Regions from separate parts of the Streptomyces glycanivorans genome, predicted to be linked through region 3. Evidence: riboswitches for the same ligand, from Rfam matches in the RefSeq annotation. Region 3 holds a riboswitch; each other region holds the start of a gene.

Region 1 (3,281 bases), 3.6 Mb from region 3:
GGCGGCCTCCAGGCTGATGACGTCGGCGTCGAGGTCGTCGATGGCCTGGACGATGTCGCCGAACTCGGCGTAGCACATGTGGGTGTGGATCTGCGTGTCCGGCCGTACGCCGCTCGTGGTGAGGCGGAACGCCTCCGTCGCCCAGGCCAGATAGGACGGGTGGCCGTCGGCGCGCAGCGGCAGCGTCTCGCGCAGTGCGGGCTCGTCGACCTGGATGACCGAGGTGCCGGCGGTCTCCAGGTCGTCGACCTCGTCGCGCAGGGCGAGGGCGACCTGGCGGGCGGTGTCGCCGAGTGGCTGGTCGTCGCGGACGAAGGACCAGGCGAGCATGGTGACCGGTCCGGTGAGCATGCCCTTGACCGGACGGTCGGTGAGGGACTGTGCGTAGGTCGTCCAGTCCACGGTCATCGGTCGGGGGCGGGAGATGTCGCCGGCCAGGACCGGCGGGCGGACGTAGCGGGTCCCGTAGGACTGGACCCAGCCGTGCCGGGTGGCGAGGTATCCGGTCAGCTGCTCGGCGAAGTACTGGACCATGTCGTTGCGTTCGGGCTCACCGTGCACCAGGACGTCGATGCCGGTCTTCTCCTGGAAGGAGATCACCTCGGCGATCTCCGTCCTGATCCGCTCGTCGTACCCGGCCGGGTCGAGCCTGCCGGCGCGCAGGTCGGCGCGCGCGGTGCGGAGTTCATCGGTCTGCGGGAAGGAGCCGATGGTGGTCGTCGGCAGCAGGGGAAGCCCGAGGTGGGCACGCTGGGCTGCCGCTCGCTCCCCGTACGGCTGGGAGCGGCGGCCGTCGGTGTCCGTGATGGCGGCGGCCCTGGCCTGCACGGCAGGGTCGTAGGTGACGGGGGAGTCGGCGCGGGAGGCGAGGTCCGCCCGATTGGCGGCGATCTCGGTGGCGATGGCGTCGGTGCCCTCGGCCAGTCCCTTGGCCAGAGTGGCGATCTCCACCGTCTTCTGCCTGGCGAAGGCGAGCCAGCGGAGGATCTCGGGATCGATGTCCGTCTCGGGCGCCGTGTCGAGGGGGACGTGCAGGAGGGAGCAGGAGGCGGCGATGTCGACCCGGCCGGCGAGGCCGAGGAGCGTGGCGAGAGTGGCCAGCGACTTCTCGTAGTCGTTGATCCAGATGTTGCGGCCGTTGACCACGCCGGCGACGAGCCGTTTGCCGGGGAGCCCTCCGACGGCAGCGAGGTCCGCGAGGTTGGCTGCCGCGGCGTCGGTGAAGTCGAGTGCCAGTCCCTCGACCGGGGCCTTCGCCAGGACGGGCAGGGCGTCCCCGAGCCGGTCGAAATAGGAGGCGACGAGCAGCTCGGGGCGGTCGTTGAGCCCGCCGAGCTCCAGGTAGGCCCGGGCGACGGCGTCGAGCTCGGCCGGGGTGCGGTCCTGGACGAGGGCGGGCTCGTCGAGCTGTACCCACTCCGCGCCGGCGGCGCGCAGATCGGCGAGGACCTCCGCGTAGACCGGAAGGAGCCGGTCGAGCAGGGTGAGCGGTTCGAAGTCGGCCGCCACGCCGGGGGCGGGCTTGGCGAGCAGGAGATAGGTGACCGGGCCGACGAGCACGGGCCGGGCGGTGTGCCCGAGGGTGAGGGCTTCCTTCAGCTCGGTGACCTGCTTGGCGGAGTCAGCGGCGAAGACGGTGTCCGGGCCCAGCTCGGGCACGAGGTAGTGGTAGTTGGTGTCGAACCACTTGGTCATCTCCAGCGGAGCGACGTCCTGCGTGCCGCGGGCCATCGCGAAGTACCCGTCGAGCGGATCGGCGGCCACCGCCTCACGGTGGCGGTCCGGGACGGCTCCCACCATGACGCTGGTGTCCAGCACATGGTCGTAGTACGAGAAGTCCCCGGTCGGGACCTCGTCGATGCCGGCCCCGCTCAGCTGCCGCCAGTTGTCGCGGCGCAGTCCGGCGGCGGTGGCGCGGAGGGCATCGGCGGTGACCCGCCCCTTCCAGTAGCCCTCGACGGCCTTCTTCAGTTCCCGGTTCCGTCCCTGCCGGGGGTAGCCGTACACAGTGGACCGCGCTGCCGCGGTCGCGTACTCGTTGGTCACGGAGATCTCCTTCGCGAGATGAATCCCTGAGATCCCGGCGACGGGACGAGAGCGCGAAGGGGTGCCCTACCGGACGGAGGACGTCGTGCGACGCACGGGATCCGTCCGGTATGTACGCCGACCCGCCCACGAGGTCACCGGGATGTCCGCGCACGGTTGGTCCGCGCGCGGGCAGTTGGCAGGTCTTCGGACTCGCGGGCACGCCCTCGAAGAGGACATCTAATGGCCGTCGCTTCCCAGGTCCGTTTCGTCGGACCCAGTGCGTATGACGGCGGTCGTTCCCGCTCACCGCTGCGGGGCAGTCCCGGATTTCCACCGGGTTCCCTCTTGCGACGCATCCCGCCTGGCTGACGGGGCGAACCAGCTGCACCCACCAGCTTAGGGGGCGTCCGGGTGCGTGGTGAACCCGGTCCGGCATGCGGATGGCGCAGGCGCCGACCGATACCGAGGGCTCACCTCTGACCGGCGCTCCGCGTCCAGACCCGTCGGAGAGCCCGGTGGTCGATCACCGGGACGCCCTCCCGGGTGGCGGCGTCCCGCGCCTCGGGGGACATCAGGAACTCGGCGTCCGCGGGTTCCACGGGGACGCCGTCCATGCCCGCCGTCCGGCTACAGGCCCCACCGGTCACGCACCTGGATCCGGGTACCCGCGCAGACCGTCCGCACGGGCACCCGGGTCGCCCTACCGGTCCTGGGCGAGCGCCAGGAGCTCGGCGAAAAGGCTTCCCCCGTGGGCGAGTTCCTCGTACGTGCCCTGCTCGACGACGCGTCCTGCGCGCATGACGACGATACGGTCGGCCAGCCGTGTGTTCTCGAGCTGGTGCGTGACGACGACCGTCATGCGTTCCGCGGCGATGCGCCTGATCTCCAGGAAGATCCTGTGCTCCCCGCGCTGGTCCATCTGGGACGTGGGCTCGTCCAGGATCAGCAGGGGAGTGCGCCGGTACAGCGCCCGCGCACACGCGAGCCGCTGCCACTGGCCGCCGGACAGCTCGGCTCCGCCCCAGAGTTCCCTGGCCAGGAGGGTGTCGAGCCCCTGGGGAAGCTTCTCCACCGTCTCGCGCATGCCCACGGCGTCGACGGCTTCCCACACCGGTCCGTCGTCGTACGTCCTGGGCCGGCCGAGGGTGACGTTCTCCCGGGCGCGCAGCGGCCAGCAGGCGAAGTTCTGCGGGACGAGGGCGGTGCGTCGCCACACGGCTTCGGGATCGGCGTCGGCGAGATCGGTGCCGTCC
Region 2 (3,281 bases), 3.4 Mb from region 3:
TCACCTGCGCGCTGTGGCCCCCCGGGGTCGAGAGCGACGAGCCCTTCCGGCCCGCCGACCTGCACGAGGAGCGTGGCCGCCCCGGTGACGCAGAAACCCAGAGGCACCCGGTACGCCCGCCACAGGTGACGGGCGGTCACGCCGGCAGGACCCAGCAGCACCGCCAGGGCGGCGACGAGGACCAGGACCGCACCTGGCCAGGGCGGAGTCGAGATGGCCAGCACCGTGAGCCCCAGACCGAGCACGGCCTTGTCCACGGGATGGCGGCGGCGCCAGCGACTGCTGTGCGCCGCCGCGTCGATCGGCAGCATGGGGGCTCAGGCCTTCCGGGCCTTCGACTCCCCGGCACCGCCGTCGGCGCCCCCTCTGTCCTGCCCCGCGGTCGCACGGAGCTCGCCCTGCCGGCGCCCACGCCGCAGGCCGAAGTAGTAGGCGAGGACGCCTGCCCCGAGCGCCGCCTGAAGGGCGAACAGGGCCGACTCGATCTCCCCGGACGGCGGTTCGTACAGCGGCGAGAACCAGGGTTCGTAATCGGGATCGATCTCGGTGATCGCCGTCTCGGCCTGCGCGTCGGCGCCCACGAACGGTTCCTCCTCGCCGTCGCCGAGACCGAGGGCCAGCGGCAGGACGGCCAGCGCGGCCACCACGAACAGGAGAAGAGCGTTTATCCTCGTGTTCTTGTTCATCGGGCCACCGCCTCGGTCTCGGCCTTCTCCGTGCGGGCGCGCTTCCCTGCGAGGAAGACGCCGAGCCGGGTCAGGTCACCCTTGCTGGACTGCACGAGAAGCCGCATCACCAGCACGGTCAGGAGACCCTCGCTCACGGCGAGCGGGATCTGGGTGACCGCGAAGATGGAGCCGAACTTGCCGAGCGCGCCCATGAACCCGCTGCCCGGGTCCGGGAAGGCGAGTGCCAGCTGCACGCTGGTGACGCAGTAGGTGGACAGGTCGGCGACGAACGCAGCGAAGAACACCGCCACCATCAGCGGCACGTCGTACCGGCGCAGCAGCCTGAAGACCGCGTATCCGGCCCAGGGGCCGACGATCGCCATCGAGAAGACGTTGGCTCCCAGCGTGGTCAGACCGCCGTGGGCGAGCAGCAGGGCCTGGAACAGCAGGGTGATGGTGCCCAGGACCGCCATGATGGGCGGACGGAACAGGATGGCCCCCAGCCCCGTACCCGTGGGGTGAGAACAACTTCCCGTCACGGAGGGGATCTTCAAAGCGGAAAGGACGAACGTGAAGGCCCCGGAGGCCCCCAGGAGCAGCGTGCTCTCAGGGTTCTCCCTGACCTCACGCGAAAGTGACCGGACTCCGTGGACGACGAACGGCGCGGACGCGACACCCCAGGCGATCGCGTGCGCCGGAGGCAGAAAACCCTCGGCTATGTGCATGGCTCAGCAGACCCTCTCCAGCACCTCGTGGATGGTTGAAGTGCCTTGGCCGGTCTCCTGGCTTACGGGTAACACCGCCCGAACTCCGCCTTCCCGGGTCACAAGGACCCAGTGGCTGCCCGCGAGGGCCGGAGCCGGACTTCCCGATCACAGTGGCGAGGGCCGCACCGGCATCACACCGGATTTCCCGTTCACCAAGGCGAGGCGACAGTAGTCGCAGGTGGGGGAACATGACAAGCGGGCCCGGTCCGGTGCTGCCTGTCGGCACGCCACGGCGTCGGTCCGCCCGCCGGGCGGGGACGGGCGCCTCCGTGACACGCTCCACGGGGTCCGCCCCGAGGCGGCCCTGTCCGAAGGATGCGATTCAGCGCCGGCCGTCAGCCCTCGTCGTCCCTGAGCCCTTCCTCCACGACCCCGCTCTCGTCGTCACGCCGGTACGGCACGATCTCGACCGGACATCGGGAGTGGTGCAGGAGGGCGTGCACCACATGACCCAGTCCCAGCACGGAGACACCGCGCCGCTCATGGCTTCCCATGACCAGGAGATCCGCGTGCCGGCTCGCCTCGACGAGTGCGGACGCGGCTGACCGCGCCTCGACCACCTCGGTCTCCACGGCGAGACCGGGGGCGCTCTCCCGGATTCCGGAGGCCAGGTCGGCCATGAGCTTTTCGCCGCGATCCGCGGCCCGCCCGGTTTCGTCCCGCGCGGTCCCGTCGAACCGGGCAAACAGACTGTGCACGTTCACCAGCCGCAGTGCGCGCTCGCGGGCCAGTGCCTCCCGTCCGGCACGCACCAGCCACCGGACATCGTGCTCGTCGCGCACAGCAGCCGTGACCGGCGCGTTCTCGCGTTCGGGCTCACCACGCACGACCACGACGGGAGCGGGACTGCCGATGACGACCTCCAGACCGGTCGACCCGAGAAGAAGGGGACCGAATCCGCCGGTGCCCCTGCTGCCGACGACGATCGTGCTGCCGGGCCGGACGGACGCGTGGAGAGCCGGGATCGGCTTCCTGCGGCTCAGCTTGACGCCGACCTCGAGCTCGGGGAACCGCTTCCGGATCTCTTCCGCCGCCGTCGTCAGGACCGAGTTGCCCGCGTCCCGCAGATGTTCCGACGTCTCGAACGACGCGAACCGGTCCAGTCGGTCGAGGTCGGCGGCGTGCACGAGCAGCAGGCTCCGACGATGTGCCTCGGCGTCCGCCGCGCCCCAAAGGGCGGCGGACGTGGCACGCTCCGACCCGTCCACACCCACGACCGTCCTCGGATCCTGCGTGGCGTCGGACGGGCGGGTAGGCATGGCTGCTCCTCACGCTGTTCGTTCCCCGCGCCTCCCATGCTGTCACCGTCTGCCTTGGTGCGCCCAGCGCACGTACGGGCCACCGGGCCGTTTCCGCCCGTCCGTGCCGCTGCGGGCGGTGCGGACGGCATGCGGGTCGGTCTGCCTCCTGTGATTCAGCCCGGTGAGGTTCCCCCGGGCTGAATCACAGGAGGCAGACCGGGGGAGCCTCCCCGGTCAGCCCGCGTCCGGGGCGGCGACGGTGTTTCCGTCCTTGTCGAGCGTGTGGGTGTCCCAGTACACGTCCCACTTGTCGTCGACCTGCTGCGGCACCTTGCCCTCCGGATAACGCACGTATCCCGCGGGAGGCTCCTCGGCGTCCCGGACACAGGCGGAGCCGGTTCCGCCCACGGACAGGACGGGGTACTCGCCGCCGTTGCAGACGTCCTCCCGGTACTCGAAGCCGGCGCATCCGGTCAGTGCCACGACGGCGACAACACCGGTGAGAGCAGCGGCGACGACGCGCGCCCTTCCGGGCCGGAGGCGGGTGGCGGGGCGGTTCGTTCTCCGGGACATGTGGTGGATCCTCTCCAGTGGTTCGGTCTGCC
Region 3 (3,281 bases):
CGGGTCGTGGTAGATCGCGATCGGGTTCTCACCGAAGCCGCGCGGCGGCTGGATGAGGATGAGCAGATTGCCGCGGCGCAGGGCCGCGAGCACGATGTCGCCCTCGGGGTTGCGGGACCGGTCGACGAACATCTCGCCGGGTGCCGGGCCCCAGTGCTCCTCCACGGCCTCGCGCAGCTCGGCGGGCAGCGTGGCGAACCAGCGGCGGTAGTCGGCGGCGGGGATCCTGACCGGGTTGCGGGCCAGCTGCTCCTCGGTGAGCCACTCCTGGTCGTGGCCGCCCGCCTCGATGAGCGCGTAGATCAGCTCGTCGCCGTCGCCCGAGACCAGGCCCGGGATCTCCTCCTCGGGGCCGAAGTCGTAGCCCTCCTCACGGAGCCTGCGCAGCAGGGCGACGGCGCTGGCTGGGGTGTCGAGGCCGACCGCGTTGCCGATGCGGGAGTGCTTGGTCGGGTAGGCCGACAGGACCAGCGCGATCCGCTTCTCGGCGGCCGGGATGTGGCGGAGCCGCGCGTGGCGTACGGCGATCCCGGCGACGCGGGCAGCCCGCTCGGGGTCGGCGACGTACGCCGGCAGGCCGTCCTCGTCGATCTCCTTGAAGGAGAACGGCACGGTGATCAGACGCCCGTCGAACTCCGGCACGGCGATCTGGGTGGCCGCGTCCAGCGGGGAGACGCCCTCGTCGTTCTCCTCCCAGGCGGCGCGCGGGCTGGTGAGGCAGAGCGCCTGGAGCACCGGGACGTCGAGGCCGGTGAGGGCACCCGCGTCCCAGGACTCGTCGTCCCCGCCGGCCGACGCGGTCGCGGGCTTGGTGCCGCCCGCCGCGAGGACGGTGGTCACTATGACGTCCGCGGCACGGAGTTCGTCGATGAGCTCCGGTTCGGGCGACCGGAGCGAGGCTACGTACAGCGGGAGGGGGCGGGCGCCCGCGTCCTCCACGGCCGCGCAGAGCGCCTCGACGAACGCGGTGTTCCCGCTCATGTGGTGGGCGCGGTAGTAGAGCACCGCGACGGTCGGGCCGGTGACGTCCCGGGCGGTCCGCTCCAACGGGCCCCAGGCGGGCGCCGGGGCGGGCGGCTCGAAGCCGTGGCCGGTGAGCAGCACGGTGTCGGAGAGGAAGCGGGCCAGCTGCTCCAGGTTGGCGGGGCCGCCGTGCGCGAGGTAGGCGTGCGCCTCGGCGGCGATGCCGACGGGCACGGTCGACGCCGCCATCAGCTGTGCGTCGGGGGCCTGTTCACCTGTCAGTACGACGACGGGCCTGCCGGTGGCCAGTACCTGGTCCAGCCCCTCCTGCCACGCGCGGACACCACCGAGGAGGCGTACGACGACCAGGTCGGTCCCCTCCAGCAGCTGCGGGAGGTCGTCGAGGGAGAGCCGGGAGGGGTTGGCGTAGCGGTAGCTGACCGGTCCCTGCGCGGCACGGGCGCTCAGCAGGTCGGTGTCGGACGTCGACAGGAGCAGGATCATGCGGCGTCAGCCCTCCTCGGGGTGTCCACGCCCCGGGCAGTGTCGGATCGGCTGCTCGGACGGGACCGAGAGCCTGGGAAAGGGAGTTCCTGACTCGCCCGGCCGGGGCCGGGCTCACAGTGGCGGGACCGCGCCGGAATCTCACCGGGCTTCCTCCCATGTCGCCGTACGGCGATGGCGGACCGAACGGACCGCCGCTAGGCATAGTAGGCGGGGGGAGGGGGGTCCTGACCAGACGGCCCCCCGCCCTGGCCGCGACGGCGGCGGCTGTCCCGTAGGTCACAGTGACCGCAGGGGTCCACCACGGTCACGGTCGGTATGCTCGCCGCCATGTCCGCATCCCCCCTTCCGTCCCGTTCTCCGGGCGACGCGTGTGCCCGGAGCAGCGGTGACGCCTGCCCCGGCGCGCTGCGCCTGCACCGGGCGGACGACGGTGCGCTGGCGCGGATCCGCATACCCGGCGGGGTGCTGACACCCCGCCAGGCAGAGGCGCTGGGGCAGGCCGCCGAGCGCCTCGGTGACGGTGAGCTGCATCTCACCTCCCGCGGCAACGTGCAGCTGCGCGGGCTCGCACCGGACTGCGGTGCCGAGCTGGCCGGACTGCTGGACGAGGCCGGGCTGCTCCCCTCCGCACGGCATGAACGCGTGCGCAACATCGTCGCGTCCCCGCTGTCCGGGCTCGACGGCCTCGGTTCCGTCGACGTCGGACCCTGGCTGACCGGCCTCGACCGTCTCCTGTGCGGTAGCCCGGGCGCGACGGCGCTCTCAGGACGTTTCCTGTTCGCGCTCGACGACGGCCGCGGCGATGTTGACGCCCTCGGAGCGGACCTCACCCTGTTGGGACACGACGGCGATGCCCTGCTGCGCGTCGGGCACGGCGACGAGGTCCTCCGCGTGCACGCCGACGACGGCCCCCGGGCCGCGCTGACCGCCGCGGAAGCCTTCCTCGACTCCGCCCGGGGGACCGGCGCCTGGCGGGTGAAGGACCTGCCGGACGCCGACGCCGCGGCACTGCCCGCCGAGGTCGTCCGCCGGCTGCGGCAGACGGGCACCACCGTCACGGCGGACCACCGCCCCCGCCCCCTCGAAGTCCTGCCGCCTGCCCACGGCCCCGTCGTGGGCGGCCACCGCGAGTCCGCCCTGTCCGTCGGTGTACCGCTGGGACGGCTGGCCCCGGCCCAGTGGCGGCTGTTGCTGTCGGGCGCGGGGGAACTGCGCCTCACCCCGTGGCGCGGCATCGTCGTCACCGGCATCGGCCCCGGCCTGTCGGAGGGCCTGTCGGCGGGCCTCGCCGAGGCCGGCCTGATCACCGGGCCCGGCTCCCCGTGGGCCGGGGTGGGCGCCTGCATCGGCCGGCCCGGCTGCGCGAAGTCGCTGGCCGATGTGCGGGCCGAGGCGGGGGCCGCCGTCGGACCGGCCGGGCATCTCCCTGTGTACTGGTCGGGCTGCGAACGCCGCTGCGGCCATCCGCACGGGGAGTGGATCGACGTGGTCGCCACCCCCCGAGGACACCGGATCTCCCACGTCCGGGGGGACCTCGTCACCACGGCGGCGACGGTACGGGACGACCCGGCGGCGCTGGCCGCCGCCGTGGCGGCGGCCCGGGGCGCACGCACCTGACCACCACGCACGACCCCCTGTTCGGCCCCTCTCCGACCTGTTCGGCGAGAAAGACGAAGAAAGCGACAGCACTGTGCATCAGTACGAGAAGGACGGACCGGCGATCTACCGCCAGTCCTTCGCCACCATCCGCGCGGAGGCGGATCTGGCAGGGCTGCCCGCCGACGTGAGCCAGGTCGCCGTCCGCATGATCC
Region 4 (3,281 bases), 3.9 Mb from region 3:
CGGTGGCCGTGCGCTACGGCGGCCACCGGCTGATCTCCGGCAGCCGCGGCGCGCCGCCCGTGCCGGTCAACGCCCACCGGACCCACCACGGGCCGCTCGCCTCGGCCATGGCCACCGTCTTCGCCATGACCCTGCTGTACCGCAGGGCGCAGGAGCGGTGGGAATCGTGTACGGACGACGAGAGCCGGGCCGAAGCGGGGACCCTCGTCGATGTCGCCAAGGCGTGGATCACCTGGCGGGCCCGCGACGTCATCGTGGAGAGCCGTGAACGCTGCGGCGCCCAGGCACTGCTCGAGAACAACGGCATGACCGAACTCGTCACGGGAGTGGAAGGGGCCATCACCGCGGAGGGCGACAACATCGCCCTCTACACCAAGGCGGCCGCCGACATGATCTTCGCCGCGGAGCCCGGCGGAGCGGACACCCCGGCCCCGCACACCGGTGACCTGACAGACCCGCGCTTCCTCGGGGCGCTCCTCGCCTCGGTCCAGGGCATCTGGTTCGCCCGGGCCAGGGAACGCGTGCTGCTGGCGTCCGAGGCCGACGCCCTCGGACGCTGGAACGCGGCCTCGGGCCACGCGCTGCGCGGGGTCGAGGCCTATGCGTACCGGGAGGCCGCCGCGGCCTACGCCGAGGAACGCGCCGCACTGCCCGAAGGAGCCGCGAAGGACCGGCTGAGCGAGCTCGAGCGCCTGTTCGCCGTCGAGTGGGTGGCCCGCAACAGCGGTGATCTGCTGGCCGCCGGTCTCCTGAGCGGCGATCAGGTCGAGGCCCTGGCGCGGTACGCCGAGGAACTGATCACCGCCGTCGCCGCGCACGCACCGCAGCTGGCCGACTCCTTCGCCCTGCCCGAGGCGCTGCTGGCCGACTGGCCGATCGCCGGCCCCGGCTACGCCGACGCGTACGACGACCCCGAGGGCCCGTGGAACACCGGCGCGGCGGACGCCCGGTGAGCGCCCCGCGTACGGAACAGGCGATGGGACGCCGGCTCGGCGAGCGCCTGGAGATCCTGGGACTGCGTGCCGTCCTGCTGGCCTACTGGGGCACGACGTCCGTGCTCGCCCGCTGTGGCGGGAAGCCGCAGAGCGACGGCGGCGAATCGGTTCACCCCAAGCGCTGACCCGCCCGACGGCCGTCACCGGTACGGAAGGGAGCGGTCCGCGCCCGCCGACCGGCGACGGCCCAGGAGGCCGGCGACACGCCGCGTGATAGCTTGCAGGCGCCAGTCACACTCCACGTGGAGTCAGGGAATCCGGTGCGAATCCGGAGCTGACGCGCAGCGGTGAGGGGGACGGGCGGGGCCACAGCCACTGGGACACCCTCGGGTGCACCGGGAAGGCGCTCCGTCCGGACGAACCCGAGTCCGAAGACCTGCTGGCACCCGCTTCCGGACCGGGAGCGGAACACTGTAGCGGGCTCCGCGCTTGAGCCCAGAGACGCCGAGGGACTCGTGCCGCCCATAGCCAGCACCGTACGCCGAACCGCCCTGCTCATCACGGGACTTGTCCTCCTGACCGCCTGCGGCGGGGGCGGTAGCACGTCCGACGGCCCGGCGCGTGAGAGCTCCGCCGACGGCTTCCCAGTGACCCTGGAGAACTGTGGTCGCACGGTGACCGTCGACGCGGCCCCGCAGCACGCCGTCTCCCTCAACCAGGGGTCGACGGAGATCCTGCTCTCCCTGGGCCTCGCCGACCGGCTCGCCGGTACCGCGACCTGGACGGACCCGGTGATGAAGGGACTGGAGAAGGACGAAGCCGCGGTGCCCCGCATCGCGGAGAACCAGCCCTCCTCCGAGAAGGTCCTCGCGGAGGAACCCGACTTCGTCAGCGCGTCCTTCGAATCCACCCTCGGCAAGGGCGGTGTGGCGTCCCGCGACCAGTTCGAGAAGCTGGGCGTACCGACGTACCTCTCACCCACCGACTGCGCGGGCAAGGACAACGCGGGCAGCAGCGACGGCTCGCGCACCGCGCCACTGACCATGGACGGCGTCTACGGCGAAGTGCGTGACCTGGCCAAGGTGTTCGGCGTCCCGGAGCGGGGCGAGAAGCTGATCAGCAGTCTCCGGGAACGGATCGACGAGGCGACCGCCGAGGTCGACGCCTCCGACGCCACCCTGCTCTACTGGTTCGCCAACGCCGAGGCCCCCTACCTGGCGGGCTGCTGCGGCGCTCCCGGCATCATCACCGAGGAGCTCGGCGCGAAGAACGTCTTCGACGACACGCACGAGGAATGGCCCCAGATCAACTGGGAGACCGTCGCCGACCGCGACCCCGACGTCCTGGTGATCGGTGACCTGACCCGCAAGTCGCAGACGGCCGAGAGCGCGAAGAAGAAGATCGAGTTCCTGGAGTCCAACCCCGCCACGAAGAACCTGGACGCCGTCCGCCACAAGCGGTACGTCCTGCTCAGCGGCCAGGCCATGAACCCGACCATCCGGACCGTGGAAGGTGTCGAGCGCGTCGCGGCGGGGCTGCGCTCGTTCGGGCTCGCGGGGTGACGAGGACCGAACCCGCCGCGGACCCGGAGACGGGGGTGACGAGGACCGGACCCGCCCCGGACGCGCAGGTGCACTCGCCTCCTCCGGCGGGGACCGTCTCCGGAGCACGGATCCTGCGCGACGGTCTCCTGTGGAGCGCCGGGATCGCCCTGCTGCTCCTGTCCGTCGCGGTGGCCGTCACGATTGGCCCCGCCCGGATCTCCGTCCCGGACGTCTGGTCCGTCGTGGCCTCGCACCTCGGCCTGGGCGAAGGACGGCTGACGCCGATCCGGGACGGCATCATCTGGAACCTGCGCATGCCCCGCACCCTGCTCGCCGCGGTGTGCGGGGCCGGACTCGCGGTGTGCGGCACCGTGATGCAGTCGCTGCTGCGTAACCCGCTCGCCGACCCCTTCGTCCTCGGCGTCTCCTCGGGCGCGTCCACCGGGGCGGTCGTGGTCGTCGTCCTGGGCGTCGGCGGGGGAGCGGTGTCGATCTCCGGCGGTGCCTTCGTCGGGGCCCTGTGCTCGTTCGCCCTCGTGCTGCTGCTCAGCCACACACTGGGCGGGTCCACGGACCGCGTCGTGCTCTCCGGGGTCGCGGCCATGCAGCTTTTTTCCGCGCTCACCTCGTTCGTCGTGATGACCGCCGCCGACGCCGAACAGACCCGGGGCGTGCTCTTCTGGCTCCTCGGCTCGCTGAGCGGCGTCGGATGGGGCGACGTGTGGACGTGCTCCGCCGTGCTGGCCGTGACCCTGCTGATCTGCCTCGGCCACGCCCGTACCCTCGACGCGTTCGCCTTCGG

The links. Region 3 has a riboswitch for cobalamin ahead of cobN (cobaltochelatase subunit CobN). Riboswitches for the same ligand answer to the same signal wherever they lie in the genome.
Region 1: another riboswitch for cobalamin. It lies ahead of metE (5-methyltetrahydropteroyltriglutamate--homocysteine S-methyltransferase); the one in region 3 lies ahead of cobN (cobaltochelatase subunit CobN).
Region 2: another riboswitch for cobalamin. It lies ahead of P8A20_RS02625 (energy-coupling factor ABC transporter permease); the one in region 3 lies ahead of cobN (cobaltochelatase subunit CobN).
Region 4: another riboswitch for cobalamin. It lies ahead of P8A20_RS34585 (ABC transporter substrate-binding protein); the one in region 3 lies ahead of cobN (cobaltochelatase subunit CobN).

Annotation. Positions count from the first base shown of each region.
Region 1 covers NZ_CP120983.1:380,552-383,832, reverse strand. Annotated here, with positions in the region: gene metE (5-methyltetrahydropteroyltriglutamate--homocysteine S-methyltransferase) at 1-2,046, opposite strand, end outside; cobalamin riboswitch at 2,207-2,426, opposite strand; gene P8A20_RS01785 (hypothetical protein) at 2,499-2,642, opposite strand; gene P8A20_RS01780 (ABC transporter ATP-binding protein) at 2,729-3,281, opposite strand, start outside.
Region 2 covers NZ_CP120983.1:570,452-573,732, reverse strand. Annotated here, with positions in the region: gene cbiQ (cobalt ECF transporter T component CbiQ) at 1-311, opposite strand, end outside; gene P8A20_RS02630 (energy-coupling factor ABC transporter substrate-binding protein) at 318-686, opposite strand; gene P8A20_RS02625 (energy-coupling factor ABC transporter permease) at 683-1,393, opposite strand; cobalamin riboswitch at 1,424-1,607, opposite strand; gene P8A20_RS02620 (universal stress protein) at 1,771-2,694, opposite strand; gene P8A20_RS02615 (SCO0607 family lipoprotein) at 2,911-3,249, opposite strand.
Region 3 covers NZ_CP120983.1:3,952,151-3,955,431, forward strand. Annotated here, with positions in the region: gene cobN (cobaltochelatase subunit CobN) at 1-1,467, opposite strand, end outside; cobalamin riboswitch at 1,532-1,678, opposite strand; gene P8A20_RS17335 (ferredoxin-like domain-containing protein) at 1,786-3,087, shown strand; gene P8A20_RS17340 (precorrin-8X methylmutase) at 3,161-3,281, shown strand, end outside.
Region 4 covers NZ_CP120983.1:7,818,264-7,821,544, forward strand. Annotated here, with positions in the region: gene P8A20_RS34580 (acyl-CoA dehydrogenase family protein) at 1-953, shown strand, start outside; gene P8A20_RS38840 (hypothetical protein) at 950-1,120, shown strand; cobalamin riboswitch at 1,207-1,393, shown strand; gene P8A20_RS34585 (ABC transporter substrate-binding protein) at 1,451-2,497, shown strand; gene P8A20_RS34590 (FecCD family ABC transporter permease) at 2,566-3,281, shown strand, end outside.